2 regions of the Ensifer sp. 22521 genome follow, and region 2 is predicted to be linked to the other one. Evidence: predicted binding sites of a transcription regulator. Region 2 holds the regulator's gene; the other holds the start of a gene.

Region 1 (17,351 bases), on a different contig from region 2:
AAGCGCCATGACTTCCTCGTCGACTACGACGTCGGTTACGACGACGACGGCCGCATCCATGCGGTTCATGCCAACTATGCGGCGCGCTGTGGCTTTTCGTCGGACCTCTCCGGCCCCGTCACCGACCGGGCACTCTTCCATGCCGACAGCTCCTATTTCTACCCACATGTGAAGCTCACCTCGCAGCCGCTGAAGACCAACACGGTCTCGAACACCGCCTATCGCGGTTTCGGCGGGCCTCAAGGCATGCTCGGCGGCGAACGCATCCTCGAGGAAATCGCCTACCAGCTCGGCAAGGATCCGCTCGAAATCCGCAAGCTGAACTTCTATGGCGAGAGCGGCTCGGGCCGGGACGTCACGCCCTACCACCAGAAGGTCGAAGACAACATCATTGCCCGCATCGTCGCCGAGCTTGAGGAGAGCGCCGACTATCAGGCGCGTCGCCAGGCGATCCTCGACTTCAACCGGACGAGCCGCATCATCCGCAAGGGCATCGCGCTAACGCCAGTGAAGTTCGGCATCTCCTTCACCATGACCGCCTTCAATCAGGCGGGGGCTCTGGTGCACATCTACCAGGACGGCTCGATCCACCTGAACCATGGCGGCACCGAGATGGGCCAGGGCCTCTACATCAAGGTGGCGCAGGTGATCGCCGACAGTTTCCAGGTCGACCTCGACCGGGTGCGTATCACCGCAACAACCACCGGCAAGGTGCCGAACACCTCTGCGACCGCCGCCTCCTCGGGCTCGGACTTGAACGGCATGGCGGCTCATGACGCCGCGCGCCAGATCAAGGAGCGGCTGGTCGCCTTCGCCTGCGAGCGCTGGCAGACGACGCCTGATCATGTCAGCTTCGTGCCCAACCATGTGAAGATCGGCGAAGAGCTCATCCCCTTTCCCGAATTCATCAAGCAGGCCTATATGGGCCGCATCCAGCTGTCGGCCGCCGGCTATTACAAGACACCGAAGATCCACTGGGATCGTGCCAGTGGCCGCGGCACGCCCTTCTACTATTTCGCCTATGGCGCTTCGGTTTCGGAAGTGTCTGTCGATACGCTGACCGGCGAATACATGGTCGACCGTGTCGACGTGCTGCACGATGTCGGCCGTTCGTTGAACCCGGCGATCGACATCGGCCAGATCGAGGGCGGCTTCGTGCAAGGGATGGGCTGGCTGACGACGGAGGAACTGTGGTGGGACGACAAGGGCCGGCTTCGCACCCACGCCCCCTCCACCTACAAGATCCCGCTCGCTTCCGACCGGCCGCAGATCTTCAACGTGAAGCTCGCCGAATGGTCGAGCAATACCGAGAAAACCATCGGCCGCTCCAAGGCGGTGGGAGAGCCGCCCTTCATGCTGCCGATCTCGGTTCTGGAGGCGCTGTCGATGGCGGTCGCCAGTGTCGCGGATTATCGCGAGTGCCCGCGGCTCGATGCCCCGGCAACACCGGAGCGTGTGCTGATGGCCGTCGAGCGTCTCAGAAATCGCTGACGGCCACCAAAATTTACCTTAGATCCGCGGCAGTTCATTGATGCTGAACAAGCGGCGAGCGTTGGCCATCGCCTCCTCGTCGTCGCTGTGGGGGCTCTGCACATCCATGAAACCCATATCTCTCTTCATGTGGTCGGAGAGAGCGTTGACATCCAGCATCGGCTTGGGGGCAACGAGGCCGCCGAACAGGGCAGCCGTGAGCCGTATGACCGGCTCGATTGAAAGAAATGGTTTTCTTTCAGTACGTTCGAATGTGTCGCAAGTCATTTCAGCACCTGTTCGTCTTGGGAAGTTGACTTGGAGGATGCCGTGGAGGAGGATCGAAATCCAATCGAACATCCGTCTGCATGCATCAAGAGAACTTATCCATGAAGATGTCGAAGCAGTTTCCGCTGAATGCGCTGCGGGTCTTCGAAGCGGTCGCCAGGCTCGGCAGTTTCACCAAGGCCGGCGAAGAACTGGGCATGACCCAGACCGCCGTCAGCTACCAGATCAAGTTGATCGAGGAGAATGTCGGCGAACCGCTTTTCCTGCGGCGCCCGCGTCAGATCTCGCTGACCGACGTCGGCCAGCGGCTGGCACCGCGTGTGACCGAAGCCTTCGAGATGCTGCAGGAAGCCGTCTCCAATGCCCGCGGCGATATCGACAGCGCGCTCCTCATCAGTTCGACCCCGACCTTCGCCTCGCAATGGCTTGCCCGCAACATCGGCAGCTTCCAACTCGCCCATCCCAACATTGCCGTGCGGCTGACGACGAGTGACTCGCTCACCGATTTTAGCCGCGAGCCCGCGGACCTCGCGATCCGCTCCGGCGGGGGCGTCTGGCCCGGCCTCGACACCCATCCGCTGATGCGCGTCGAGTTCAGCCCGATGCTGAGCCCGGCGCTCGCCGAGACCATCGGCGGCGTACACGAACCACGCGACCTCTTGAAGCTTCGCATCATCGATGCCGGCGATCCCTGGTGGCCGATGTGGTTCAAGGCCGCCGGGGTCGACGATCCCGATCTCGAGGGACGGCCGCACAGCCGGCTTGGCGCACAGACCTTCGAGGCACGCGCAGCCGTCGCCGGCCAGGGCGTCGCCATCCTGACGCCGGAATTCTATCCGGATGATGTCGCGCTCGGCCGGCTCTACCAGCCCTTTGATCTGCGCTGCAGCGACGGCTGCGACTACTGGCTTGCCTATCCGCACGCGCGCCGCAACACGCCCAAGATCCGGATTTTCCGCGACTGGATCCTCGGCGAGCTTTGTCCGCCGAGCTTCCTGCACGCAAATAGCGCTTGACGAGAGCCCTGCCCCCTTTTCCCCTCCGTCGTTTTTGCGCAAGGTGCAGCGATAGAGACAAAAGGGGATCTGAATGTACGAGTTCGCCATTGCCTGGGAATGGCTGGCCTTTGCCGTCCGCTGGCTGCACGTGATCACGGCCATCGCCTGGATCGGCTCATCCTTCTATTTCATCGCGCTCGACCTCGGCCTCACGAAGCGCGACCACCTGCCGGTCGGCGCCTATGGCGAGGAGTGGCAGGTGCATGGCGGCGGCTTCTACCACATCCAGAAATACCTGGTGGCGCCGGCCTCGATGCCTGAGCATCTCACCTGGTTCAAATGGGAATCCTACATGACGTGGCTCTCGGGCTTCGCCATGCTCTGTCTCGTCTATTACGGCGGCGCCGATCTTTTCCTGATCGACCGCCATGTGCTCGATATCTCCGCAACCACAGCGATCCTGATCTCGCTTGCCTCGCTCGGCATCGGCTGGATCTTCTACGATCTGCTCTGCAAGTCGCCGATCGGCGGCAACACCTGGGGGCTGATGGCGCTGCTCTATGTGGCGCTGGTCGTCATGGCCTGGGGCTACACGCAGGTCTTCACCGGCCGCGCCGCCTTCCTGCATCTTGGCGCGTTTACCGCGACGATCATGTCGGCCAACGTCTTCTTCATCATCATTCCGAACCAGAAGATCGTCGTCGCTGACCTCATAGCCGGGCGCACGCCGGACCCGAAGCTCGGCGCCCAGGCGAAACAGCGTTCGCTGCACAACAACTACCTGACGCTGCCGGTCATCTTCTTCATGCTGTCGAACCACTATCCGCTGGCCTTCGCGACGGCGTTCAACTGGATCATCGCCGCACTCGTCTTCCTGATGGGCGTCACTATTCGCCACTGGTTCAACACCACCCATGCCCGCAAGGGCAAGCCAACCTGGACCTGGCTTGTGACTGCGCTTCTCTTCATCCTGATCATGTGGCTTTCGACCGTGCCGAAGGTGCTGACCGGCGGCGAGAAGGCCGAGGTCGCACCGGTCTTTTCGCGCTTCGCCGCGAACGCGCACTTCCCCGCCGTCAAGGATACGGTCTCGACCCGCTGTTCCATGTGCCACGCGGCAGAACCCGTTTATGAGGGCATCACCCAGGCGCCGAAGGGCGTGTTGCTGGAAAGCGATGCGGAGATTGCCGCACATGCCCGCGAAATCTATATCCAGGCCGGGCGCAGCCATGCGATGCCGCCCGGCAACGTGACAGACATGACGACGGACGAGCGCCAGTTGCTGACAGCCTGGTTCGAAAGCGCCGTCGAGGAAGGCAAGACACAATGACCACCACCCTCATCCGCGGCCGACTGCTGAGCTATAACCGCGCGCCAACGTCGATCGACGACAGCGCCGCCTATAGCTACGAGAGCGATGGCGCGCTTCTGGTCGAGGGTGGCCAGATCCTTGCGAGTGGCGCTTACGCCGCGGTGAAGACAAGCGCGCCTGAAGATGTCGCGGAAGTCGATCATCGCCCGCACCTGATCGTGCCCGGCTTCATCGACACGCACCTGCATTTCCCGCAGATGCAGGTGATGGCCTCCTATGCCGCCAATCTCTTGGAATGGCTGAACACCTACACTTTCCCCGAGGAATGCCGCTTCGTCGAAACCGCCCATGCCGAACGCATCGCGACCCGCTTCTTCGACGAGATGGTCCGCCATGGCACGACGACGGCGACGGCCTATTGCTCGGTGCACAAGGCGTCCGCCGATGCCTTCTTCGCCGAGGCGCTGCGCCGCGACATGCGCATGGTCGCCGGCAAGGTGATGATGGATCGCAACGCACCGCAAGGGCTGCTCGACACGCCGCAGATGGGCTATGACGAAACCCGCGCCGTCATCCGCGACTGGCACGGCAAGGGCCGCAACCATGTGGCGATCACCCCGCGCTTCGCCATCACCTCGACGCCCGAGCAGATGGACGTCGCCAAATCGCTGGTGCACGAGTTCCCCGATCTGCACGTACAGACGCATCTTTCGGAAAACCGCGACGAGATCGCCTTCACCTGTGAGCTCTATCCGGATGCCAAAGACTATACCGACGTCTACGCCCGCTACGGGTTGCTTGGATCGAAAAGCCTCTTCGGTCACTGCATCCATCTTTCGGAGCGCGAGGCGGATGCGATGAGCGAGACTGGCTCCGTCGCCGTCTTCTGCCCGACCTCCAACCTCTTCCTCGGCTCTGGCCTCTTTCCGCTGCGGGCGCTTACCCGCCGCGACAAGCCGGTCCGCACCTCGGTCGCCTCCGACATCGGCGGCGGCACCAGCTACTCGATGCTGAAAACGCTCGACGAGGCCTACAAGATCCTGCAGTTGCAGGGCGAGCGGCTGAACCCCTTCGACAGCTTCTTCATGATGACGCGCGGCAATGCCGAGGCGCTCTCGCTCGTCGACAGGATCGGCACGCTCGAAGCCGGAACCGATGCCGACTTCATCGTGCTCGACATGGCGGCAACGCGGGCAATGGCGCTTCGGGCCGAAGTGGTCAATTCGCTCGCCGACGAACTCTTCCTGCTACAGACCATGGGCGACGACCGCGCGATCGTCGAAACCTATGTCGCCGGCAAGCCGGCGAAATCGGCACTCGCCGCCACGTGACCGCCAAATCCAGAGAGGTCAAGAAAATTGACCTCTCTGCGTTCCGGCTATTAACAAGCCTCCGGCAAACATGGTAATGGCTCGTTCAATCTCCGTTGGACGAAGGCCGTTTTCATGACGCAAATCCTCGAAATCAGCGATCTCAAGGCGCTCGCCAAGCGCCGCGTGCCGAAGCTCTTCTTCGACTACGCCGACAGCGGCGCCTGGACCGAGGGCACCTATCGCGCCAACGAGGAGGATTTCGCCAAGGTCAAGTTGCGCCAGCGGGTGCTGGTCGACATGACCGATCGTTCGCTGGAAACGACGATGATCGGCCAGAAGGTGTCGATGCCGGTGGCGCTGGCGCCTACCGGCCTCACCGGCATGCAACACGCCGACGGCGAGATGCTGGCGGCCCAGGCCGCCGAAGCCTTTGGTGTCCCCTTCACGCTCTCGACCATGAGCATCTGCTCGATCGAGGACGTCGCCTCCGTCACCACCAAGCCCTTCTGGTTCCAGCTCTACGTCATGCGCGAGCGCGAATTCGTGCTGAACCTGATCGACCGCGCCAAGGCGGCGAAGTGCTCGGCGCTGGTGTTGACGCTCGACCTGCAGATCCTCGGCCAGCGTCACAAGGACCTGCGCAACGGCCTCTCCGCACCGCCGAAGATGACGCCGAAGCATCTCTGGCAGATGGCGACGCGCCCCGGCTGGTGCATGAAGATGCTCGGCACCAAGCGCCGCACCTTCCGCAACATCGTCGGCCACGCAAAGAGCGTCACCGATCTTTCTTCGCTCGGCGCCTGGACGGCGGAACAGTTCGACCCGCAGCTTTCGTGGAAGGACGTCGAGTGGATCAAGGAGCGCTGGGGCGGACCGCTGATCCTCAAGGGCATTCTCGATCCCGAAGACGCCAAGATGGCGGCGGCGACCGGTGCCGATGCGATCATCGTCTCCAACCATGGCGGCCGCCAACTCGACGGCGCCCACTCCTCCATCAGCATGCTGCCGCGCATCGTCGATGCGGTCGGCCACCAGATCGAGGTACATCTCGACGGCGGCATCCGCTCCGGCCAGGACGTATTGAAGGCCGTCGCCATGGGCGCCAAGGGCACCTATATCGGCCGCCCCTTCCTCTATGGCCTCGGCGCCATGGGCAAGGACGGCGTGACCAAGGCGTTGGAAATCATCCGCAAGGAGATGGACATCACCATGGCGCTCTGCGGCAAACGCAACATCAACGACGTCGACCGCAGCATCCTGGCGGAATAGGCCACGGCATCAGCCACTCCCGCCCTCATTCCTGTGCTTGTCACAGGAATCTAGCCAGCCCAAGTCCTTGGGCTGAAAGGTCTTTTGACCCGACAGACTTCGGGTCGCTGGATCCCCGCCACAAGGGCGAGGATGAGGGAGCTTGGAGTGACCCTTTCGGCAAAACGCGAAGCGAGCGCAAGACCCCTTACGCCTCAGCTCCCCCGATAGGTCGAATACCCATAGGGCGAAAGCAGCAGCGGCACGTGATAGTGGCTCGCCGGATCGGCGATGCCGAAGCGCAAGGGGATGCGGTCGAGGAAGGCCGGTTCCGGCAGCGTCGCGCCTGACCGGCGCAGATAGTCGCCGGCATAAAAGACCAGCTCGTAATTGCCGACCAGGAAGCCGACGCCTTCGACCATCGGCCCGTCGACGCGCCCGTCGCTGTTGGTATGAACGGTGCGGATCAACTGCCGCTCCTCGCCTTCGAGCCAGTAGAGATCGATGCGCAGCCCCTCGGCCGGCTTGCCGAGCGCGGTGTCGAGAACGTGGGTCGTCAGTCTGCCGGTGCTGCTCATCCTATCCTCTCATTCATCAGTTGGCACGGGATGGGCGCGGAAGACCGCACACCCTTTCCTCATAACACCAGACTGGGGCTCTCAATGACGAAGGGCTCATCGTAGAAAAACTCTTCGAGATTGTTGCCCGGCCCATCGCGATCGACGATCAGGAAATCGCTGACCGCGCCGATCGACATCAGCGGGTGATGCCAGACGTTGCGGCCGTAATTGACCCCTTGCTTGCCGCTCGCCTGGAATACCCGAGGCGTGCCTGGACGCCCGTCCTCGTCTTCGGCAACGACGACGAGCCAGGGGCGATCGTCGAGCGGTGAAAAGCTCTGGCTGCCGAGAGGGTGGCGCTCCATCATCGTCACCGCATAGGGAAAAGCGCGCGGCTGACCGCGGAAGATGTTGATGATGACATTGGCGCCGTCGCCGACCACATCGGCGCGCGCCAGCCCGTGGAAACGTTCCGTGTTGCCGCCGTTGATGTAGCGCATCGTCGCCGGATCGGCTTCGATGATGGTTCCGAAGGGTGCAAAGGCGTCGCGCGTCAGCGGTTCGATCGTAAGCAGGCGCGACATCAGGCGTTAACCTCCTGCATTGGCGCGCGTGCGAAGTCCGGTTCGATGGCCTCCCCCATGTGCGAGGACGCGTATCGAACGGTTTTGTCAGGCATTTTCGTCTCCAGGAAGCATCGACTGCAGCCGCAGGCGGGCGATTTTTTCCACCTGCGCGCAAGCGGTTTCAAATTCCTCTTCGGGCGAATTGTCAATGCGGCTTTCGAAGGAGGCGAGAATCTGACCCTTGGTGAGCCCCTTCACGGCGATGATGAAGGGGAAGCCGAATTTCTTCGTGTAGGCATCGTTCAGCGCCGTGAAGCGCTGATGTTCCTCGGGCGTCAACCGATCGAGGCCAGCAGACGCCTGCTCGGCGGTCGAGTCTGCCGTAAGCTTGCCCGCGATCGCCAGCTTTCCGGCGAGATCCGGGTGGGCGCGCAGCACTTGCAGCTTTTCGCGCGGCAACGCCGCACGAAAAGCCTGGCAGAGCGCCGAATGCACGTTGCCCGCCATCAAACCCGCCGCCGCGGCGCGATCGTAAGCGCGTTCGGCCACCCAGGGCGAATGCTCGAACACGCCGCCGAAACGGGCGACGAAGGCGTCGCGGTCGGACATCAGAGCGTCCCTTCCGGCTTGTGGTGCTGGTACCAGTGGTTGGCGATGTCGATGCGCCTGGGCACCCAGACCTTATCGTGCGACATCACGTAATCGATGAACCGGGCAAGGGCTGCGGCGCGGCCAGGGCGGCCGACGAGCCGGCAGTGCAGGCCGATGTTCATCATCTTGGCATCGCCCTGACGGCCTTCCTCATAGAGCACGTCGAAGCTGTCCTTGAGATAGGTGAAGAACTGGTCGCCGGAGTTGAAGCCCTGGTTGGTGGCAAAACGCATGTCGTTGGCATCGAGCGTATAGGGGATGATCAGATGCGGCTTGTCGGCCGGCAGCCCCGGCACCCAATAGGGCAGTTCGTCGGCGTAGCTGTCGCAGGAATAGAGGAAGCCGCCCTCCTCCAGCACCAGCTTCAGCGTATTGGCCGAAGGCTTGCCCTGGTAGATGCCGAGCGGGCGCTCGCCGGTCAGTTCCGTATGCAGACGGACGACTTCGCGGATATGCTCGCGCTCGACCTCCTCCGGAAAATCCTTGTATTCCAGCCAGCGCAGGCCGTGGCTGGCGATTTCCCAGCCGGCTTCCTTCATGGCCGCAACCGCTTCCGGATTGCGCGCCATGGCGAGCGTCACGCCGTAGACCGTCAGCGGAACGTTACGGCTCGTGAACATGCGCCACAGCCGCCAGAAACCGGAGCGTGCGCCATATTCGTAGATCGATTCCATGTTGAGATTACGCTGTCCCTGCCAGGGCTGCGCGCCGACGATCTCGGACAGCAGACATTCGGACGCCGCGTCGCCATCGAGAATGCAGCTCTCGCCGCCCTCCTCGTAGTTCAGCACGAACTGCACGGCAATGCGCGCATCGCCCGGCCAGTTTGCCTTCGGCGGATTGCGGCCGTAGCCAACGAGGTCGCGCGGATACTTAGTCTCAGACATCAAATCACCCTTCGATTTTTCCAGAACGGTATCACCGCCGACCGGATTGTCGATACCGAAATCTACCCGCGAAGGGTTGCTGGGCGACGAGTTCGGAATGAGACGAAGGCTGAATTCTGCGCTCTCACTAGCGATGCGCCATCAATGCCGCGACGATGAGCGGCAAGGGCCGGATCGATCCCGAACCAAGAGAGGGATCGGCGGCAACGCGCTTGGCGCGCTCGGCGCGCGCATTCGTGGAGATCTTGCCGAGCGGGTGCTGCGAATGCACACGCAGGGGCGCGCCGGTCTCCTGCTCGACGAAGAGGGCAAGACTGCCGATGGCAAGCGGCGTCGCCAGGTACGGCTCGAACAGCTCGCGAAGCGGCGCCTCGACCTGGCGTATCGCGTCCGACGCGAGCGGGCCAGTCAACATCATGTGGAAGCGGTACTCGTCCATCACATGAGGATCGCCCCAGCGGTGCAAATTGGAAAACTGCGGTGCGGTCAGCCGATCCGGATCGGAGCGCTCGATCTCGTCTTCGCTGAGCGGCGCACGAAAAGCATCGAACTCCTGAACGATATTGGCTGCCAGCAGATGCATCGCGGTGCTCGGGACCTGCGGCATCAGACCGAAGCACCGGCCGATGCGGGCGACCTCCAGGCGATCGATTTCGAACGGTGTCTGCGCGCCGGCAAAATGCATGAGCGCCTTCAGGAGTTGTGATTCCGTCATATCCGGATGCAGACGAAACGGCGACATCATCACCGCATGGAAACCGAAGCGGCGCGGTACGGCCGTATGGTAGGCGATGTCGGCAGAACTCAGGCCCGCAACCGAAGGCAGTTCCGTCGGTTCGCCGGAATAGACGTTGCGCCCAAGCCAGCTTGCGGCGACCGCGGAAAGCGGGTCGGCCATCGGCGGCGTAAAACAAATGGCGTAGCGCATGTCTGGCTCCGGTTATCCGTGTCGAGCGGGACGAGGAAAAGTGCCTGCGGTTTTCCGCCCCGCTCCAATGAGATCGATCACGCTTATGAGTATCGATCCGACCCGGGATCTTCGTGATCTATTGGCCGCGTCTTAGGTGATTTGCGTGACAGATTGACGAAGTGGATCGTGCAAAACCACGCGATCCCACCGGTTTGCGCACCAGATTTTCGGAACCATCCGGCCCAACGGCCGTTCACTCAAGGTAACAATCAAGGATGGAGAAGAAGCGTGAGCTATCACAACGCAAACCTGCAGGATGCCCGGATCAAGGAAACCCATGACCTGATCGCGAGCGACAAGGTTGAAGGCACGAAGGTCTATGGCTCCGACAACAAGCACATCGGCTCGATCGAGCGCGTGATCATCGAAAAACGCTGCGGTCGCGTTGCCTACGCCGTGCTCGGTTTCGGCGGCTTCCTTGGCCTTGGCGAAGACCACTATCCGCTGCCCTGGGCGAAGTTGACCTATGACGAAAACCTCGGCGGCTATCGCACCGACGTTACGCGCGATCAGGTCGAGCGCGCGCCGAAATATCGCGGCAACGAGGAATACGACTGGAACGAGGAAAACGGCCGTCGCGTCTACGACTACTACGGCGTGCCACCCTACTGGATGTAAGGTCGAACTTTCGAATGTCCGAATATGTGAGGCTCCGCCTGCGGCGGGGCCCTTCCCATGCCCAAGCCTAGAGATGCTTCTCGCGAAGCGCCGCGATGTGGTTCCGGCACAGGAAGGATTCCGGCAGATCGAGCGTCGGGAGACCGGCGATCTCGTCGACAACGAAGCGCGCCAGCTGATGCGCAATCCCGAAGCTCACCTTGAAGCCGCCGGTCAGCACGGAAATGTTCGAATGGTCAGGGTGCCGCCCGACCATGGGTTCGCGCCCCGCCGACTTTGGCCTGAGCCCGGCCCAGCGCTCGACCACCTCCGCATCCGCCAGACGCGGCGCCAGCAACGTGGCGCGTCGAAGGAGATCGTCGAGTTGTTCGTCCGTGGACAGTGGATCGGCAAAGCTGTTCTCGCTGGTGCTGCCGATCGCCACATGGCCATCGTCATGAGCGATGATGTAGACGCCGTCGGTGAAAATAACCGGCAGGCCTGGATCGACATCCGCCTTCAAGAGCGCGGCCTGGCCCTTGACGGCCGTGCCGCTCGTCGCTTTCAGCGGCCCCGACACGGCATCGATCAGCGGGAAACTGCCGATGCCGGCAGCGATGATGCAATGGTCGAAGCTGAGCCGGCTGCCATCGTCACGCTCGGCCCTGCCGTGCGCCGGAAGGATGGCGCGCACGCCCGAGCCTTCATCGATCTGAACATTCTGCAACTGCAACAAGGCGGCACGCAGGGCCGACAGCGTGCGGCGCGGCGACACCCGCGCGGCGAGCGTATCGAAAACGACGCCATGCGCCGTTGCCTCCGTGCCTGGCCAACCCTCCGGGCCGCCCTCCTGGACATGCCAGAAGAATTGCCGGTCGCCCGCGCGCCATTGTTGTCGCGCGTCCTGCTCATGCCGGAGCGCAATGTCGCGTAAGTGCGGCTTGGCGAGCGGCATCAGCCGCCCGGTGCGGCGATAGCCGGTCGACACCCCCGCCTCGGCTTCGAGCTGCGCGATCTCCTGTTCGAGCGACACCAGCGCTTCGAACTGGAATTGTTTCTTGGCATTCCAGCGGTCGGGCATATGCGGCATGAGCGCGCCCAGCAGGCCGCCGCTCGCGCCGGCACCGATCGCCTGTTGCTCGACGAGCCGCACAATCATGCCCTTGCGCGCGGCGGAAAGGGCGGCCCACAGCCCCATGATGCCGCCGCCGACGACCAAAAGCTCGCTCATCGATTGACCTTCTCCGGCCGGCGGATTATCGCCTTTGCCATGACAGGACCAGCAGACCCGATCGACCCGCCAGCGCGCCAAAACCTTGATTGGCACGAGGGCGATATGCCCTATTCCCGGGAGTTTGGCGATCACTTTTATTGCCGCACCGATGGGCGGCTGGAATGCGGCCACGTCTTCCTTTCGGGCAACGGCCTGCCGGATCGCTGGGTCGGTGCGGGCACCTTCCGCATCGGCGAACTGGGCTTCGGCACCGGGCTCAATTTCTGCGAGACGTGGCGCCAGTGGAAGGCAACCGCTGGAGCCGGCGACTGTCTGCACTTCGTCTCGTTCGAGCGATTTCCCATGGCCGCCGACGAGATTTCCCGCGCGCTCATCCACTGGCCGGAGATCGACACGGAACGGCTGGCCCTGGTCTCCCGCTGGCCGGCAGACCCCGACGGTGACGTCCGCATCGACTTTGGCGACGGCGTCACCCTCACGGTCGTCTGCGGTGCGGCGCTCGAAGGTGTCGCCCGCACCGAACATCCGTTCGACGCCTGGTATCTCGATGGCTTCGCCCCCTCGCGCAATCCCGACATGTGGTCGCAAGAGCTGATGCGGCTCGTCTTCGAAAAAACCGCGCCCAGCGGCAGCTTCGCGACCTATGCGGCCGCCGGTTTCGTCCGCCGCAATCTTCAGGCCGCCGGTTTCGTCGTCGAAAAACGCAAGGGTTTCGCCGGCAAGCGCGAGATGCTGCGGGGCGACCGCTCCTACTGCATGTCTCCTTAAATCGATCTCGATTTAAGGAGACATGCAGAAAATCAAAGTGCTACAGCGACCTTTGCGCGTCTGATAAGACGCGCGGCGCTGTAGGCGCCCCGCCCCGATTTCGATGTGTCTTGAACGGTTGCGCCATCGCACTGCGAAAATGCGTCAGCGGAAACGATTTACTCCACAAGAGAACTGAACTGTCGCAAATGGCGGGCCATCGCCGCCGAGAATCTGCGACACAACCCCATCGGCAACACGGTGGGTCCTTCATGAACGACGATCAGTTTCCCGATGCAGCAACCGGTGATGCGGCCTCGACCCCGCTGGAGCGGCGACGCAGGCCAGGTGGCCGCGGCGCTGAGCGGACCCGCAAGTCCACAGGCGGAAAATACCTCAATCTTGTCAATACGCTGGCGAAGTCCACGGTGCTTTCGGAAGATGCGCTCGAAGCGATCCATGACGCGTCGCTGACCATCCTCGAAGAGATCGGCATGGACATCATCCTGCCGGAAGCACGCGACCGGATGAAGGCCGCAGGCGCCGATGTGACGCCCGGCACCGACCGGGTGCGCTTCGACCGCGGGCTGATCATGGACATGATCGCCTCCGTGCCTCCGGCCTTCACGATGCACGCCCGCAACCCGGCGCGCAACGTCGCGATCGGCGGCAACAATCTCGTCTTCGCCCAGATCGCCAGCGCGCCCTTCGTCGCCGATCGTGATGGCGGCCGCCGCACCGGCAACCATGAAGACTTCCGCAAGCTGGTAAAGCTCGCCCAGTCCTACGACATCGTGCACACGACCGGCGGCTATCCGGTCGAGCCGGTCGATCTGCATGCCTCAGTCCGCCACCTCGACTGCCTCTCCGACATGGTGAAGCTTACCGACAAGGTCTTCCACGCCTATTCGCTTGGGAAGCAGCGCAACACCGACGGCATCGAGATCGCCCGCATCGGCCGCGGCATCTCCATGGAGCAGATGGAGCGCGAGCCTTCGCTGTTCACCATCATTAACACCTCCTCTCCGCTCCGCCTCGACGGACCGATGCTGCAGGGCATCATCGAGATGTCCTCGCGCAATCAGGTGGTGGTGGTCACGCCCTTCACATTGGCCGGCGCGATGGCACCGGTGACGATCGCCGGCGCACTGGTTCAGCAGAACGCCGAGGCACTGTGCGGCATCGCCTTCACCCAGATGGTCAGGCGCGGCGCACCCGTCATGTATGGCGGTTTCACCTCGAACGTCGACATGAAGACCGGCGCACCCGCCTTCGGCACGCCGGAATACATGAAGGCGGTGGTCGCCGGCGGCCAGCTCGCCCGCCGCTACAACATCCCCTACCGCACCTCGAACACCAATGCCGCCAACACGCTCGACGCTCAAGCCGCCTACGAGTCCGCCATGTCGCTCTGGGCGCTGACCCAGGGCGGCGGCAACTTCGTCATGCATGCAGCCGGCTGGACCGAGGGCGGGCTCACGGCCTCCTTCGAGAAGTTCATTCTCGACGTCGACATGCTGCAGATGGTGGCGGAATATTTGACGCCGCTCGATGTCAGCGAGGATGCGCTAGGCCTCGACGCCGTGCGCGACGTCGGCCCCGGCGGCCATTACTTCGGCACGCTGCACACGCTGCAGCGCTACGAGACCGCCTTCTATTCGCCTATCCTGTCCGACTGGCGCAACTTCGAGACCTGGACAGAAGCCGGACGGCCGACCACCTACGATCATGCCAACCGGATCTTCAAGCAGAAGCTCAACGAATATGAGCGCCCGCCGCTCGATCCGGCGATCGAAGAGGAACTTGATGCCTTTGTCGCCAGACGTAAGGCAGAGGGCGGCGTCCCGACGGACTTCTGACGGAGCGCCGCGTTGGCTGATTGCACGAGCAGCCGCTAGTATGGAGGCGAGCCCTACAAGCCGGGCTCAGGGAAAGACGGCAGCCCGCGCCGTGGCGATCAATTGCTCCGTCGTTGCAGCGACACAATTGCGGTCAATCTCAGCGACCGTCCGCTCCCTCACATGCGCGGAGAGCTGTTTTCTGAAATCGCCGAGCGTCCTTGGGGCGGCGCAGATCACCAGGCTGTCGAAAGCGTGGTCGGCCGCGTAACTTTCCAGCCTTTCAGCAACGTCGGCGACGAAGCGCTGCTGCTCCTCGCGAACGGGATCGCTCTTGTATTCCATGGCGGAGCGGCCGTGCCCGTCGGACGAGTGCGCTCTGCCCGGCTTATCCGCCATGATGTCCTGAACGCGTTTCGGTTCGGTGTGAAAGGTTTCCTCGTCCGGCCGCTGGCGTTCCTCCTTCAACAGGTTCACGCCCTTGACGATGCGCGCGGTGTTGCCGTCCGCGACCAGTATCCATGTCCGGTTCTGCACGATTGTCTCCCAGTGAAAGGTGTTGATCGTGGCGGGCCGAAAAGGCCCTGGAAGGAAACGCGCGAGGCTCGGTTCGGTTCCATCAAAACGCCGCTCAGCAGCAATTGTTTCGGCCTGTAACGGCGATCACATCCGCGCGACATAGGCCTCGAAGCTGCGCTCCGCTGTCACCTCGTAACGCTCGCGCTCGACGTGAACGGAGCTGATCCTGTCGACGCGGAAATCGCGGAAATCCGACCTCAGCTCGCACCAGCCCGTCAGCAGCCAGAAGTGGCCGAAGACGCTTAAGCCCAGCGGCCAGATGATCCGCTCTGAGTGCTCGTTCTTGAGGCTGTCATAGCTAAGGCGAAGCTTGCGCCGCTCCGCGATCGCCTGGCGCAGATCGCCGAGCAGTGCCGGCGGTTCCGGCTGGAGCGCCGAGCGGAAGGCGCGAAGTGGTGCCGCCATCAGCCGCTGCCGGTGTTCGGGAGGCAAGCCGTGGGCGATCTTCTCCATCGCCTCGCGCGCCGATCGAGCAAGTCGCCCGTCGCCCAGCATCTGCACGGCCCTGGCACCGAAGGCGAGCGCTTCGAGCTGCTCGAAGGTGAAGGCGAGCGGCGGCGCGTCGAAGGCCCCGCGCAGCAGATAGCCGACACCACGCTCGCCATCGATTGGCGCACCGGAAGCGATCAGATGCTCCATGTCGCGATAGATCGTCCGCTGCGCGACCTCCATCTTCTCGGCGATCTCCCGCGCCGTCATCGCCCGGCCGGTCGCGCGCAGGAGCTGGATAATGCGAAACAGCCGGTCGGCGGGTCTCATCCGTGGTCTCCCTTCGCCATTCTCTCCCACGTTTGAAAGGGCTATAGCGACCGTCCGGCAGGCACAAGCATGCCGGTGTCGACTATGGCCATAAGGCTGTCAGTTGCCCTATGCTAAATCAAGCTCCAACAGACATGGAGCATGAACATGACCAGCGACCACATCCTTGAGCTTGCCGTTTGCATCGTTCTCGACAAACCCGCGGCGACAGCCACGCGCCGCCGGGCGATGCAGGCCGTTTCCCGCTATCCCGGGTTCGTCTCCTGGCGCGCCGTCGATTCCTGCGAGACCTCGGGCATGTTTGCGGACCTGGTCGAATGGGAGACGCTTGAGGCCGCCCAATCGGCCGGTGAGCGCGTTCGTGTCGATCCGGAGTTTGCGCCTTACGCGGCGACGATCAGCGCGGTAATGCTGGTGCAGCATTTTACCGACCGCCAGAAGATCTGAGCGGCCAGAGAAACGAGCGAAGGACTGCCTAGCGATGGCCGAACCACTGAAGAACCTGCTGCACCCCGGCGTCGTCACCGATATCGCCGACCGGATCGCCCGTGGCGCCAGCGCCTTCGATCGGGAGAAATTCTTGCGGCTAGCGGGCGATGGCCTCGAAACGCTGGAACTGATGCAGCGTTCGCTCAAGATCCGTGATGCGCTGGTCGAAACGCTGCCGCAGCCGTTCCCTGAAGCGGCCGCCATTCTTGCGGCCTGCCTGCCCCGAGACGATGCGCCCGGTCTCAGCGGCTGGGCATTGCTCCCCCTCAGCCAGTACGTTGCCTTGCGCGGCCTTGGGGAGTTCGACCTGTCGCTGTCGCTGCTGCGTGCACTGACGCCGCATTTCACCGCCGAGTTCGGCATTCGCGTCTTCATCGATCGCGATCAGGAGCGCGCTCTTGCCACGATCCACTCCTGGACCCAAGACACCAACCATCACGTCCGCCGGCTGGCGAGCGAAGGCACGCGCCCGCGCCTGCCCTGGGCAATGCGGCTGCCGAAACTCATCCGCGATCCGAAGCCGATCCTGCCGATCCTGACGGCCCTTCTCGACGACCCCGAGGACTATGTGCGCCGCTCGGTCGCCAACAGCCTCAACGACATCGCCAAGGACCATCCGGATCTGGTGGTGGCTTTCGTCGCCGGGCATATCGGCGACGCGGCGCCGGAGCGCCGCCAGTTGCTGCGCCATGCCTCGCGCACGCTCCTGAAGCAGGGCCACCCGGACGCGCTTGGCAATTTCGGCTTCGCTCCCCCGGCCGGCATCAATGCCAGGTTCTCGCTCGACCGCTCCGAGATCGTGCTCGGCGAAAGCCTCGGCCTGCGTCTGGCCGTCAGTCATGACG
Region 2 (12,003 bases):
GGCGAGGAAGCCATCAGCGAGGATGACGTCGAGCACGGCGTTGCCGACGGCCATCGCCAGCGGATTGCCGCCATAGGTCGAGCCATGCGTGCCCGCCACCATGCCGGCTGCCGCCTCTTCCGTCGCCAGGCAAGCGCCGAGCGGGAAGCCGCCGCCGATGCCCTTGGCAACGGCCATGATATCCGGGCGGATGCCCGTCCACTCATGGGCAAAAAGCTTGCCGGTGCGGCCGACGCCGGTCTGAACCTCGTCGAGGATCAGGAGCAGGCCGAATTCGTCGCAGAGGGCGCGCAGTTCCTGCATGAATTCCTTGGTCGCGGGACGGATGCCGCCCTCGCCCTGGATCGGCTCGATCAGGATCGCGGCGGTCTCCTCGGTGATCGCATTCTTGACGGCCGCGATGTCGCCGAACGGAACCTGGTAGAACCCTGGGGCCTTTGGCCCGAAACCTTCAATGTACTTTTGCTGACCACCGGCGGCGATCGTCGCGATCGTGCGACCGTGGAACGCGCCCTCGAAGGTGATGATGTGAAACTTCTCCGGCTGGCCTTTGGCGAAGTGGTACCGCCGCGCCGTCTTGATCGCGCATTCCAGCGCTTCCGCACCGGAATTGGTGAAGAAGACCCGATCGGCAAAGGTGACGGCCGCCAAGCGGCGTCCAAGACTTTCCTGACCGGGAACTTCGTAAAGGTTGGAAAGGTGCCAGACCTTCTCGGCCTGCGCCTTCAGCGCCTCGACGAGATGCGGATGCGCGTGGCCGAGCGAGTTCACGGCAACGCCGGCGGCGAAGTCGAGATAGCGCGAGCCGTCTTCGGCGATCAGCCAGACGCCCTCTCCTCGCTCGAAACGCAACGGCGCGCGCATGTAGGTATCGTAAAGCGGCGTGGTTGCAGTCATGCGAGGCTCTCCTTACTCCAGTCGGCATCGGTCCCGCTGCTTCATGCGGCCCGATAAAAATCAAAAATGCCGCCTTTCGGCGGCGCAGGCACTATTCCTATTTCGCGCCGCAATGTCAATAAAACCAAGCCTTGCAGTGCAACAGAGAAGCCCGTTTCCCGGCGGCGAAAAAATCGCCCGGAAGGGCTTGCAAAAATGCAACGCCAGCCGAGCAAGTTGGGGAAAACTACGAAATCGATTCGGCGTGAATCCCGGGACTCTTGCCACGGAGTCCGACGGTCAGTACGTTAACATTCAATTACTAGACGCATGCGGCGGACCTAGTCACCAAAAGAGTTATCGCGTTTGCAACCTCGGGATTCAACCGGGGTGCGGTGAGGGATTCTGCCATCCCCAACGCTGAGAACGGAGAGTGCAGAAATGAACTGGACTGACGAGCGGGTGGAGAAACTGAAGAAGCTTTGGTCCGAGGGCCTGAGCGCAAGCCAGATCGCGGCACAGCTCGGCGGCGTCAGCCGTAACGCTGTCATCGGCAAGGTTCATCGCCTGAGCCTTCCAGGCCGCGCCAAAGCCGGCGGCAGCACCACTGCGGCGACCCGCCCGAAGCGGCCGACCTCGGCGCCGCGCGCTCCGAACTACGCCTCGCGCGTTTCGACCCGCACCGTTGCCCGTCCGTCCGGCGCCACCGTTCTCAAGGAGGAGATCGAAGTCGATCTCGTTGCCGAGCAGGATTTCAGCATCCAGACCGACGTGGTCGTGCCAATGTCGCGCCGCCTCGAGCTGACCCAGCTCACCGAACGCACCTGCAAGTGGCCGATCGGCGACCCGCTGAAGGAAGAGTTCCATTTCTGCGGCAACGATTCCCCGGAAGCTTCGCCCTATTGCAGCTTCCATGCGCGGCTTGCCTACCAGCCGTCCGCCGAGCGCCGTCGGATGCGCTAAGGATCCGCACAGGACCAAAACGAAAGGGGCCGATCGGCCCCTTTTTTATTGACTTTTGTTTGCCCTTCTCAGCTTTCGAGCGAGTAGCCGGCGCCGCGCACGGTGCGGATGACATCAGGCATGGTCGAGAAGTTCAGCGCCTTGCGCAGGCGGCCGACATGCACGTCGACGGTCCGCTCGTCGACATAGATGTCGTGGCCCCAGACGCCGTCCAGCAACTGCGAGCGCGAGAAGACACGGCCCGGAGAGGACATCAGGAACTCCAGCAGGCGGAACTCTGTCGGCCCCAGGCGAACTTCGCGGCTGCGGCGATGGACGCGATGGGTTTCCCGGTCGAGCTCGATGTCGCCGCAGCGCAGCAGCGTCGAGAGAACTTCGGGCTTCGCCCGGCGGAGCATCGCCTTGACGCGGGCCATCAGCTCCGGCGTGGAGAAGGGCTTGACCACATAGTCGTCGGCACCGGTCGCCAGACCGCGAACGCGCTCGCTTTCCTCGCCGCGCGCCGTCAGCATGATGATCGGCAACCGCTCCGTCTCCGGGCGCTGGCGCAGCCTACGGCAAAGCTCGATGCCGGAGACGCCCGGCAACATCCAGTCGAGGATCAGAAGGTCGGGCAGGCGTTCCTGTAGCCGGATCTCCGCCTCGTCACCCCTGAGGATCGTATCGACGTCGAAGCCTTCAGCTTCCAGATTGTAACGCAGCAGGACGCTCAGCGCCTCTTCGTCTTCGACCACGGCGATTTTTGGCAACATCAGGTAACGTCTCCTTACCGCGAGCGCCGTGCGGGTCCAGCGGACCGGCCGGCACTCAGACACTCTAAATCTGGAGCACCCCCGCCAATTTCAAAGGCGGTGCGAAAAGCCGCATGCTTCAGATGCAGGAATTCGGGGCCGCGACCGAAGCCGCGACCGGATGATATTCATGGGGCACGCATTGCGAACGGCGCGTTTAACGCCAGAGCGGGATGAGGAAAAGTGTATGCGGTTGTCCCCCCCGCATCCCGCTCCAACCTTCTAGTCGTTGACCGAGCCCAACGTCGACGTGTTGTCATCCTTCGGGCGCTCACCTTCCGGCTGGGCACCCGTCGCCATGTAATAGATCGTCTCGGCGATGTTGGTCGCGTGGTCGCCGATACGCTCGATGTTCTTGGCGCAGAACAGAAGATGCGTGCAGGGCGTGATATTGCGCGGATCTTCCATCATGTAGGTGAGCAACTCGCGGAACAGCGAGGTGTAGATCGCATCGATCTCCTCGTCGCGTTCGCGAATGCTGTTGGCCTTTTCCGGCGAACGCGACGCATAGACGTCGAGCACTTCCTTGAGCTGCACCAGAGCGAGTTCGGCGAGATGCTCGAGACCGCGGGCGAGCTTGCGCGGGATGCCCGAACCGGCAACCGCGATCACGCGCTTGGCAGTGTTCTTGCCGAGGTCGCCGACACGCTCCAGGTCGGAGGCGATGCGGATCGACCCCATGATCTCGCGAAGGTCGGCGGCGACCGGCTGGCGCTTGGCGATCGTGACAATCGCCTTCTCGCCGATCTGGCGCTCGGCATCATCGAGAACGGTGTCGTCCGAGATTACCTTTTGCGCCAGCGCCAGGTCGGAATTGACCAGGGCGCGGACGGATTCGGCGACCATCTGCTCGGCGAGACCGCCCATTTCCGAGATGCGGCGCGTCAGGTACTTCAGTTCTTCGTCATAGGCGGACATGATATGCATGGACATGATCGTCGATCCTTACAGGCGCTTTCCAGTGACTGTTGCAGCCGTGATTGGCCTCAGCCGAAGCGGCCCATGATGTAATCCTGGGTGCGCTGGTCATCCGGATTGGTGAACATCTTGTCGGTGTCGTTCTCCTCGACGAGATTGCCGAGGTGGAACATGGCGGTGCGCTGCGACACGCGGGCGGCCTGCTGCATCGAGTGGGTCACGATGACGATCGTGAAGTTCGTGCGCAGTTCGTGGATGAGTTCCTCGACCTTGGCGGTCGCGATCGGGTCGAGTGCCGAGCAGGGCTCGTCCATCAGGATGACTTCCGGGCTGACGGCAACAGCGCGTGCGATGCAAAGGCGCTGCTGCTGACCACCGGAGAGGCCGGTGCCCGGCTCCTGCAGGCGGTCCTTCACCTCGTTCCACAAACCTGCCTTCTGCAGGCTGGTCTCGACCACATCGTCAAAGTCCGCCTTGGTGCGGGCAAGTCCGTGGATGCGCGGACCGTAGGCGACGTTGTCGTAGATCGACTTCGGGAACGGGTTCGGCTTCTGGAAGACCATGCCGACGCGGGCGCGCAGCTCGACCACGTCAATGGTCGGGTCGTAGATGTCGTCCTCATCGAGCGTGATCTTGCCGGTCACACGGCAGTTCTCGATGGTGTCGTTCATGCGGTTCAGCGTGCGCAGGAAGGTCGACTTGCCGCAGCCCGACGGACCGATCAGCGCCGTTACCGTGTTCTCGCGGATGTTGAGGTTGACGTCGAAAAGCGCACGCTTCTCGCCGTAGTAGACCGACACATCCTTGCCGATCATCTTGAAGGGAACCGTGTTCATTTTCTGATCCAAGGCTTTCTCGACCGCTGCTTCTGACATGATGTTCATAGTAATTACCTCACTACCAACGGCGCTCAAAGCGACGTCGCAACAGAATGGCGCCAAGGTTCATGACGACGAGGAAGATGAGAAGAATGATGATCGCGCCGGAGGTGCGCTCGACGAAGGCGCGTTCCGCCTCGTTGGCCCACATGTAGATCTGCACCGGCAGCGCTGTCGACGGCTCCATCGGCGAACCGGGATAGTCGACGACGAAGGCGACCATGCCGATCAGCAGGAGCGGCGCGGTTTCGCCAAGCGCGTGGGCAAGACCGATAATCGTACCGGTCAGAATGCCCGGCATGGCCAGCGGCAGAACGTGGTGGAAGATGGTCTGCATCTTCGAGGCACCGAGACCGAGCGCCGCCGAACGGATGGACGGCGGAACCGCCTTCAAGGCCGCGCGGGTGGCGATGATGATCGTCGGCAGGGTCATCAGCGTCAGCACGAAACCGCCGACGACGGCCGCCGAACGCGGCATGCCGGCAAAGTTGATGAAGACGGCGAGACCCAACAGACCGTAGACGATCGACGGAACGGCCGCGAGGTTGTTGATGTTGACCTCGATCAGGTCGGTGAGCCGGTTCTTCGGAGCGAACTCTTCGAGATAGATCGAGGCGGCAACGCCGATCGGCAACGACAGCAGGAGCACGATCAGCATCATGTAGAACGAGCCGAGGGCGGCAACGCCGACGCCCGCCGCTTCAGGACGGCTGGAGGCGCCGAAGGTGAAGATGCCGGTGTTGAAGCTCTTCTTCAGGACGCCGGCGCTTGCGAGCTCGTTCATCCAGGTGACCTGCTGGTCCTTGACCTTGCGCTTGCTCTCTTCGACCTTGAGGTCGATCTGCCCCTTGTTGGCGGAGTCGATGTTGGCTTCGGCCAAAAGGGTGACCGGAATGGTCTTGCCGACGATGGACGGATCCGCCACGACAATGTCGCGCAAGAGCGTACGGGAGCTCGCAGAAACCATGTCGGTCGCCTGCTTGACCAGCGGCCGCTTGGTCGCATCGATGCCGAGCTGCTTGACGAGCGCATCACGCACCAGCAGCGGATAGTTGGCGGTCATCAGTACCTTGCTGTCGGTCGTGCGCTCACCGTTGGGGTCGATGACCTTTTCGGTGAATTCGATCGGCAGCGTGATCGTCGTCTGCTGGAACGCGGTGTAGCCGTTGGAAATGACGGTCCACAGCAGCAGCGCCAGGAAGAAGAGACCGGTGCTGATTGCCGCAATGCCGTAGGCGCGGAACCGGCGCTCGGCGGCATAGCGGCGCTTGATGCCGATATCGCGCTTTGCGGATTCAGGACGGGCGGAGATCCGGACGGTCGGGGAAGCGATGTCGGTCATTCGTACTGTTCCCGGTATTTGCGCACGATGTAGAGCGCGTAAATGTTGAGGCCGAGCGTGATGACAAAGAGCGTGATGCCCAGCGCGAAGGCCACCAGCGTCTGCGGCGAGGTGAACTCGAGGTCGCCCGTCAACTGGTTGACGATCTTCACGGTCACCGTCGTCATCGGCTCGAAGGGATTGATCTGCATGCGGGCCGCGACACCGGCTGCAAGCACCACGATCATCGTTTCGCCGACGGCACGCGATGCGGTCAGAAGCAGCGCGCCGACAATGCCGGGAAGTGCAGCCGGAAGAATGACCTTCTTGACCGTTTCCGAACGGGTGGCGCCGAGGCCCAGCGACCCGTCACGCAGCGCGCGCGGCACCTGGGTGATAATGTCGTCGGAAAGCGACGACACGAACGGGATCAGCATGATGCCCATGACGATGCCTGCGGTGACCACGCTCTGCGCCTGGATGAAGTTCTGGTAATTGCCGGTGGCAAGGCCGTTCAGCTGCGCCGAGATATCACGCAGGAACGGACCAACGGTCACGAGAGCGAAGAAACCGTAGACGATGGTCGGGATGCCGGCGAGCACTTCGAGCAGCGGCTTTGCGGTCGAACGCAAGCGCGGGCTTGCATACTCCGCCATGTAGATGGCTGCGAAGAGGCCGATCGGCACTGCAAAGAGCATGGCGACGAAAGCGATGTAGAGCGTGCCGGTGAGAAGCGGGATCAGCCCGAACTGGCCGGAGGCGCCGCCGCTGCCGGCAGCAGCGAAGCGCGGATCCCAGACCGTGCCGAAGAAGAATTCGAACGGCGAGACCATGGTGAAGAAGCGGCCGGCTTCCGACAGCATCGAGGCGACGATGCCGACCGTCGTCAGGATGGCGATGGAAGACGCGACGATCAGCGAACCGAGAATGACCCGCTCGACCTGGTTGCGTGCACGGAAGCGGGTAGCGATGTTGCGGATGGCGTAGATGCCGCCGGCAATCGCGATCAACAGTACGGCCGCGGTCATCAGCCAGCGGTTGGCGGCGGTCATCGCGTTGAAATGCTGGGCGACGGTGACCATGTAGGGCTCGCCTTCGCCGGCCAGGGCGACGCCCTTGGCCGCGAGCGTCGAGCGGAGATTGGCGGCACCGCTTTCGAGTGCCGCGACCTCCTCGCCGCTCAGGCGCAGCAGACCACCGGCAACGGACTTGACCTGGCCGAGCGCGAGCTGAACCGCGGCGGCCCCCTGGTTCTGGACGGTGTCCGGCAGGGCCGCGCGCGTGCTCCCGTCAATATAGATAGGACCGGTAATCAGCCAGGCGCCGAGAACGAGCGCCGCCGGCAGCATCGCCCAGATAGCGACGTAGCTACCGTGATAGCCCGGCAAGGAATGAAGGTTGGAGAGCTTGCCGCCAGCCTGCGCCAGCGAACGTGCGCGACCGGCAAAATAGGCAATGAAACCAATAACAATAATTAGCAAAAGAAGGAGCGAGGTACTCATCCGCACGTCTCCCCGGTATCGCCCGTCACGGGCCGCCGGCAAATCGAATGAAGGCATGCCCCGGCGCGAAGGATATCGCGCCGGGGCTTGTCGTTATCAGAGCATGTTGCCGGCTGCGAAAGCCTTGCGGATTTCTTCGCGCTCGGCGTCCGGAGCAGCAACCAGGCCGTACTCGGCGAGCGGGCTGTCCGGGCCGATCATCTGGTCGTTGATGAAGAACTCAACATATTCCTTGAGGCCCGGGATAACGCCGAGGTGTGCCTTCTTGACGTAGAAGAACAGCGGGCGGGAAACCGGATACTCGCCGGAAGCGATCGTTTCGGTCGACGGTACGATGCCGTTGACGGTCGCGACCTTCAGCTTGTCGGCGTTGTTTTCGTAGAAGGACAGGCCGAAGACACCGATGCCGTTCTTGTTGGCAGCGATACGGGCGAGCGTCTCGGTGTAGTCGCCGTCGATGTCGACAGCCATGCCGTCCTTGCGGACCGCGACGCACTTGCTGTGCTGCTGCTTTTCATCGGTAACGGCAGCCTTGATGACGTCAACGGCGCCGGCGTTCTTGCAGCCTGCAGCCAGGATCTTCTCTTCGAAGACTTCGCGGGTGCCGTGCTTTTCGCCCGGGATGAAGGCGGCGATTTCAACTTCCGGAAGGGCGGAGTTGACTTCCGACCACTTCTTGTAAGGGTTGGCAACGAGCTTGCCGTCGACGACGACTTCAGCAGCGAGAGCCTTGTAGAGGTCTTCCGGCTTCAGGGCGAGGTCGGCATTGCCGGCGTCGGTCGCGAAGACGATACCGTCATAGCCGATCTTGACTTCCTGGATTTCGGTCACGCCAGCGGCCTTGCAGGCCTCGACTTCGCTGTCCTTGATCTTGCGCGAGGAGTTCGCGACGTCGATGGTGTCCGGGCCGACGCCCTTGCAGAATTCCTTCAGGCCGGCCGAGGAGCCGCCAGATTCAACGACCGGGGTCTTGAAGTCGGGGAAGGTCTCGCCGAACGTCTCGGCTACGATCTTGGCGTAGGGAAGAACGGTCGAGGAGCCAGCGACCTGAACCTGGTCACGGGCGGCGGCTGCGCCGGCAAATGCGGCAGACGCTACCAGCGCCGCGACAGTGAGTTTAAGAGCTTTCATAAAAGTTCTCCCGGAATGGGCTTGTGTTGGTGTGCGCCAAGCGTTGCAGCGCTCTTCGCCGTCTTATCGGCTGCCCCTAGTTAGCTGCCGATGGCCACACCTTTTATGTCAGTTTGACGAAACATTTATGACAGCTCATGTCATTGAAAATGCTAAGGGAAAATGAACGGTCCCGGGTTTTCCCGCGCCAATATGTCAGAACCGGACCGTAAAAGTCGTACCTTTGCCGATCTCAGAATGGATCAGCAGCCGGGCACGGTGCCGGGTGAGGATGTGCTTGACGATGGCAAGGCCCAATCCAGTGCCCTTTTTCGAGCGGCTCGCCTCGACATTGACCCGATAAAAACGCTCGGTAATGCGCGGGACATGCTCGGCGGGGATGCCCGGCCCATAGTCCTTCACGATCACCTCGGCCTGCGTGCCTTCTTCGCCGCCACGCAAGGTTATGTCGACCTTCTTGCCCTCCTGGCCGTACTTGCAGGCATTCTCGATCAGGTTCTCGAAGACTTCGATGAGCTCGTCGCGATCGCCCTGTACGATGACGGGCTTGTCCGGCACCACGAGAGAGACCGTGACGTTCAGGTCCTTCGCCAGCGGCAGGAGGCTGTCGCGGACATGGCCGAGCAAGGGCGCAAGGTCCACCGGATCGTCCGGCGCGATATGCGAGCGCAGCTCCAGTCGCGAGAGCGACAGGAGGTCGTCGACGAGGCGGCTCATGCGCGTCACCTGCTCATGCATGATGCCGAAGAATTTTTCCTGCGCCTTCAAGTCGTTGCGCGCGGGGCCCTGGAGGGTCTCGATGAAACCGCGCAGCGATGCCAGCGGCGTGCGCAGCTCATGGCTGGCATTGGCCACGAAATCCGACCGCATGCGGTCGATGCGGCGCGCCTGCGAGATATCGCGAAAGGTGATCAGGAAGATGCGGGGCGTCCGCCCCTCGCCGCCGATTTCGGCGGGTGCCACGCGCACGACATAGACGGCATCCGACGGCAGCCGCTCGGTATGCTCGATCTGGTTGGCCTTGCCGGTCGCCATCGTCTCGCGGATCATGTCGAGAACACCGGGCGAACGCACCCGGGCGGCCAGGTAAGTGTTCGGCGGAATGGTGCCGAAGGCTTTCTCCGCGGCGATGTTCTGGAAAACCACCGTCTCATCGGCGGCGACGACCAACACCGGCATGTCGAGCGCATTCAGCGCCGGCACCAGCGGATCGCTGGTCGGGCCATCGACGGCCACAGCCTTGGCCGGGCTCAAGATCACCGAGGCCGGCGCACTGCGGTTGAGCAGCGCCGCAACCAGAACGATCCAGAAGGGAAGCACGATAAGGAAATGGATGCCGGCAAAGGTCGCAAGGATCGCCAAAAGCAGGGTGAGGCCCAGCAGCCAGCGCTCAGCCTTCAGCCGCGGCACCAGGTCCCGCCAGAACGCTTTCGAACCGTCCACCTCGACATCCTCATGAATCACTTTGTCTTCCTCCCGGACCAAAATGATCGAGGAATAGCGATCCTTCATGACATGATTTTCACGACCGGCTTGAATCCGCAATGCAATTGTGGCCTCCTCCAAGGAAATCGGGCCTTGAGCACCGCGACTTTTCGGCGCTGCTTGGAGCTGCAGAAGTTTGAAAACGCGCATGATCCTGCCGATGATCGAAGCCGGTTTTCGGGCCCGTGCGCCAAGCCGAAAGGGCGAGCATATGGCGTTAGCGGAGACGACGGAAAAGGCGGAAAGCCGCGCAGTGGAGCTGCAGATCGACGGCAAGAGCCGCGTCTTCGACATCGACAATCCCGAGTTGCCGAAGTGGATCGACGACGCAGCGTTTTCGTCCGATGACTATCCCTACAAGAAGAAGCTCGACGAGGAAGAATATCTCGAGACGCTGGAGAAGCTTCAGATCGAGCTCGTCAAGGTTCAGCTCTGGCAGCAGAAAACCGGAAAACGCATCATCGCGCTGTTCGAGGGCCGCGACGCCGCCGGCAAGGGCGGCGCGATCCATGCGACCATGGGCAACCTGAACCCACGCTGGGCGCGCATCGTGGCGCTGACGAAGCCGACAGAGACCGAGCGCGGGCAATGGTATTTTCAGCGCTATGTCGCGACCATGCCGACGGCTGGGGAATTCGTGCTGTTCGACCGCTCCTGGTACAACCGCGCAGGCGTCGAGCCGGTCATGGGCTTCTGCACGCCCGAGCAGCACAAGCAGTTCCTGAAGCAGGCGCCTCGCTTCGAAAAAATGATCGTGCACGAGGATATCCAGTTCTTCAAATTCTGGATCAACATCGGCCGCGAGATGCAGCTCAAGCGCTTCCACGATCGCTGCCACGATCCGCTGAAGATCTGGAAGCTGTCGCCGATGGACATCGCCGCCCTCAACAAGTGGGACAACTACACGGCAAAGCGCAACGAGATGCTGAAGGCAACACACACGGAACACGCACCCTGGACCGTGGTGCGCGGCAACGACAAGCGACGCGCGCGCCTCAATCTCATCCGCCACATCCTCTCCACGCTCGACTATGACGGCAAGGACAAGAGCGCGATCGGTGAGGTCGACGACAAGATTGTCGGGTCCGGCCCGGGCTTTCTGAAGTAGCGCCCATACGACAGCGGCCGAAGGAGACGGCCCCGCCAGAGGGCGGCCAACGCGGTCAATTGGGGTCAGAGGCTCGAGGACGAAGAGGCCTCGTGCGGGACTTATTGGCCCGGAAGGACGCGTATGGCGTAGAGGGTGAGGCCCTTGCCCTCGCCGCTGATATCGCTGTTGATCACGATCCGGCCGGCGGAGTTCGGTGCAAGGCTGCGATCGAAGGTGACCTTGAACAGCATGTCGAGCCGTTCGTCATGCACCGTGAAGCGATGACGGCCGCATTCGCCAAGCGAGGAGAAATTGCACTCGACGGCAAACTCGGTCGTCTTGCCTGGCTGGGCCTGCACCGTCAGCGCCATGGTCGAGGTTTTGCCGGACAGCTGCGCCAGGACCGTTGCCGGGATTTCGATGGTGATGTCGCCTTCCGTTTCGGCAACCGAGGAAGTCAACTGGATGCGCTTGCCACCGTCGTCATCCACCGGCTCGGCCTTGGCGCGTGAGCCCGCCACGACCGCGGCAGTGTTTTCAGGCGCAAAGACTTCCACCCAGTCACCGGTGAAGCCCTGCTGGGCGCCGAGCGTTTGCAGACCGGCAGCACCGTCGAAATCTTCCGATGCCACCGATGCCGGCGGGTTGGCGACGTTGGTGTCGCGTTCGGCCGCGGATTTCAGAAGATCATTGGTCTGCACCCACCAGGCGGCGGCACCTGCGGCTGCGGCAAGGGTGACGACCACCATGGTGAAGGACAGGAAGCGGCTGCGCTTGCGGCGGCGCTTTCGATCGGTATCACCACGAACCTCGGGCGCGGCGGTGGCGGCTTCCGCGCTCTTTGTGGCAGTATCCGCTGCCGCACGCGTCGAGACGACCGGGCCAACACGGTCGGCACGAAGGCCGCCGAGACCGCCGTCATTCGCCGCGGGACGGGACGCATCGGCAGCAAAGCCAGGCTCGCGGCGGTCCGCCGCCGGCGACTGCGCTTGGGCCTGAGGCCGGGATTGCGCTTGGGATTGCGGCTCGATACGCGCCTGCTCAGGGC

The links. The regulator PhoB, encoded in region 2, activates phosphate uptake and scavenging genes when phosphate is short. The targets are predictions, from matches to a motif close to TGTCATNNANCTGTCAT.
Region 1: ACTJKE_RS20455 (DUF1045 domain-containing protein) is a predicted target of PhoB. The motif match lies at 10,367-10,383, and genes of this name have one in related genera.

The regions. Positions count from the first base shown of each region.
Region 1 is NZ_JBQENM010000012.1:189,046-206,396, forward strand. It holds gene xdhB (xanthine dehydrogenase molybdopterin binding subunit) at 1-1,491, shown strand, start outside; gene ACTJKE_RS20410 (hypothetical protein) at 1,510-1,830, opposite strand; gene ACTJKE_RS20415 (LysR substrate-binding domain-containing protein) at 1,860-2,774, shown strand; gene puuD (urate hydroxylase PuuD) at 2,848-4,086, shown strand; gene guaD (guanine deaminase) at 4,083-5,399, shown strand; gene ACTJKE_RS20430 (alpha-hydroxy acid oxidase) at 5,514-6,650, shown strand; gene uraH (hydroxyisourate hydrolase) at 6,845-7,207, opposite strand; gene ACTJKE_RS20440 (ureidoglycolate lyase) at 7,267-7,773, opposite strand; gene uraD (2-oxo-4-hydroxy-4-carboxy-5-ureidoimidazoline decarboxylase) at 7,861-8,364, opposite strand; gene puuE (allantoinase PuuE) at 8,364-9,293, opposite strand; gene ACTJKE_RS20455 (DUF1045 domain-containing protein) at 9,421-10,221, opposite strand; gene ACTJKE_RS20460 (PRC-barrel domain-containing protein) at 10,492-10,881, shown strand; gene ACTJKE_RS20465 (NAD(P)/FAD-dependent oxidoreductase) at 10,949-12,091, opposite strand; gene mnmD (tRNA (5-methylaminomethyl-2-thiouridine)(34)-methyltransferase MnmD) at 12,131-12,862, shown strand; gene ACTJKE_RS20475 (trimethylamine methyltransferase family protein) at 13,114-14,700, shown strand; gene ACTJKE_RS20480 (host attachment protein) at 14,767-15,216, opposite strand; gene ACTJKE_RS20485 (helix-turn-helix transcriptional regulator) at 15,343-16,017, opposite strand; gene ACTJKE_RS20490 (hypothetical protein) at 16,165-16,464, shown strand; gene ACTJKE_RS20495 (DNA alkylation repair protein) at 16,499-17,351, shown strand, end outside.
Region 2 is NZ_JBQENM010000010.1:134,305-146,307, forward strand. It holds gene ACTJKE_RS17235 (aspartate aminotransferase family protein) at 1-897, opposite strand, end outside; gene ACTJKE_RS17240 (GcrA family cell cycle regulator) at 1,318-1,839, shown strand; gene phoB (phosphate regulon transcriptional regulator PhoB) at 1,908-2,591, opposite strand; gene phoU (phosphate signaling complex protein PhoU) at 2,853-3,566, opposite strand; gene pstB (phosphate ABC transporter ATP-binding protein PstB) at 3,617-4,432, opposite strand; gene pstA (phosphate ABC transporter permease PstA) at 4,446-5,768, opposite strand; gene pstC (phosphate ABC transporter permease subunit PstC) at 5,765-7,249, opposite strand; gene ACTJKE_RS17270 (substrate-binding domain-containing protein) at 7,346-8,380, opposite strand; gene phoR (phosphate regulon sensor histidine kinase PhoR) at 8,576-9,844, opposite strand; gene ppk2 (polyphosphate kinase 2) at 10,077-10,973, shown strand; gene ACTJKE_RS17285 (hypothetical protein) at 11,075-12,003, opposite strand, start outside.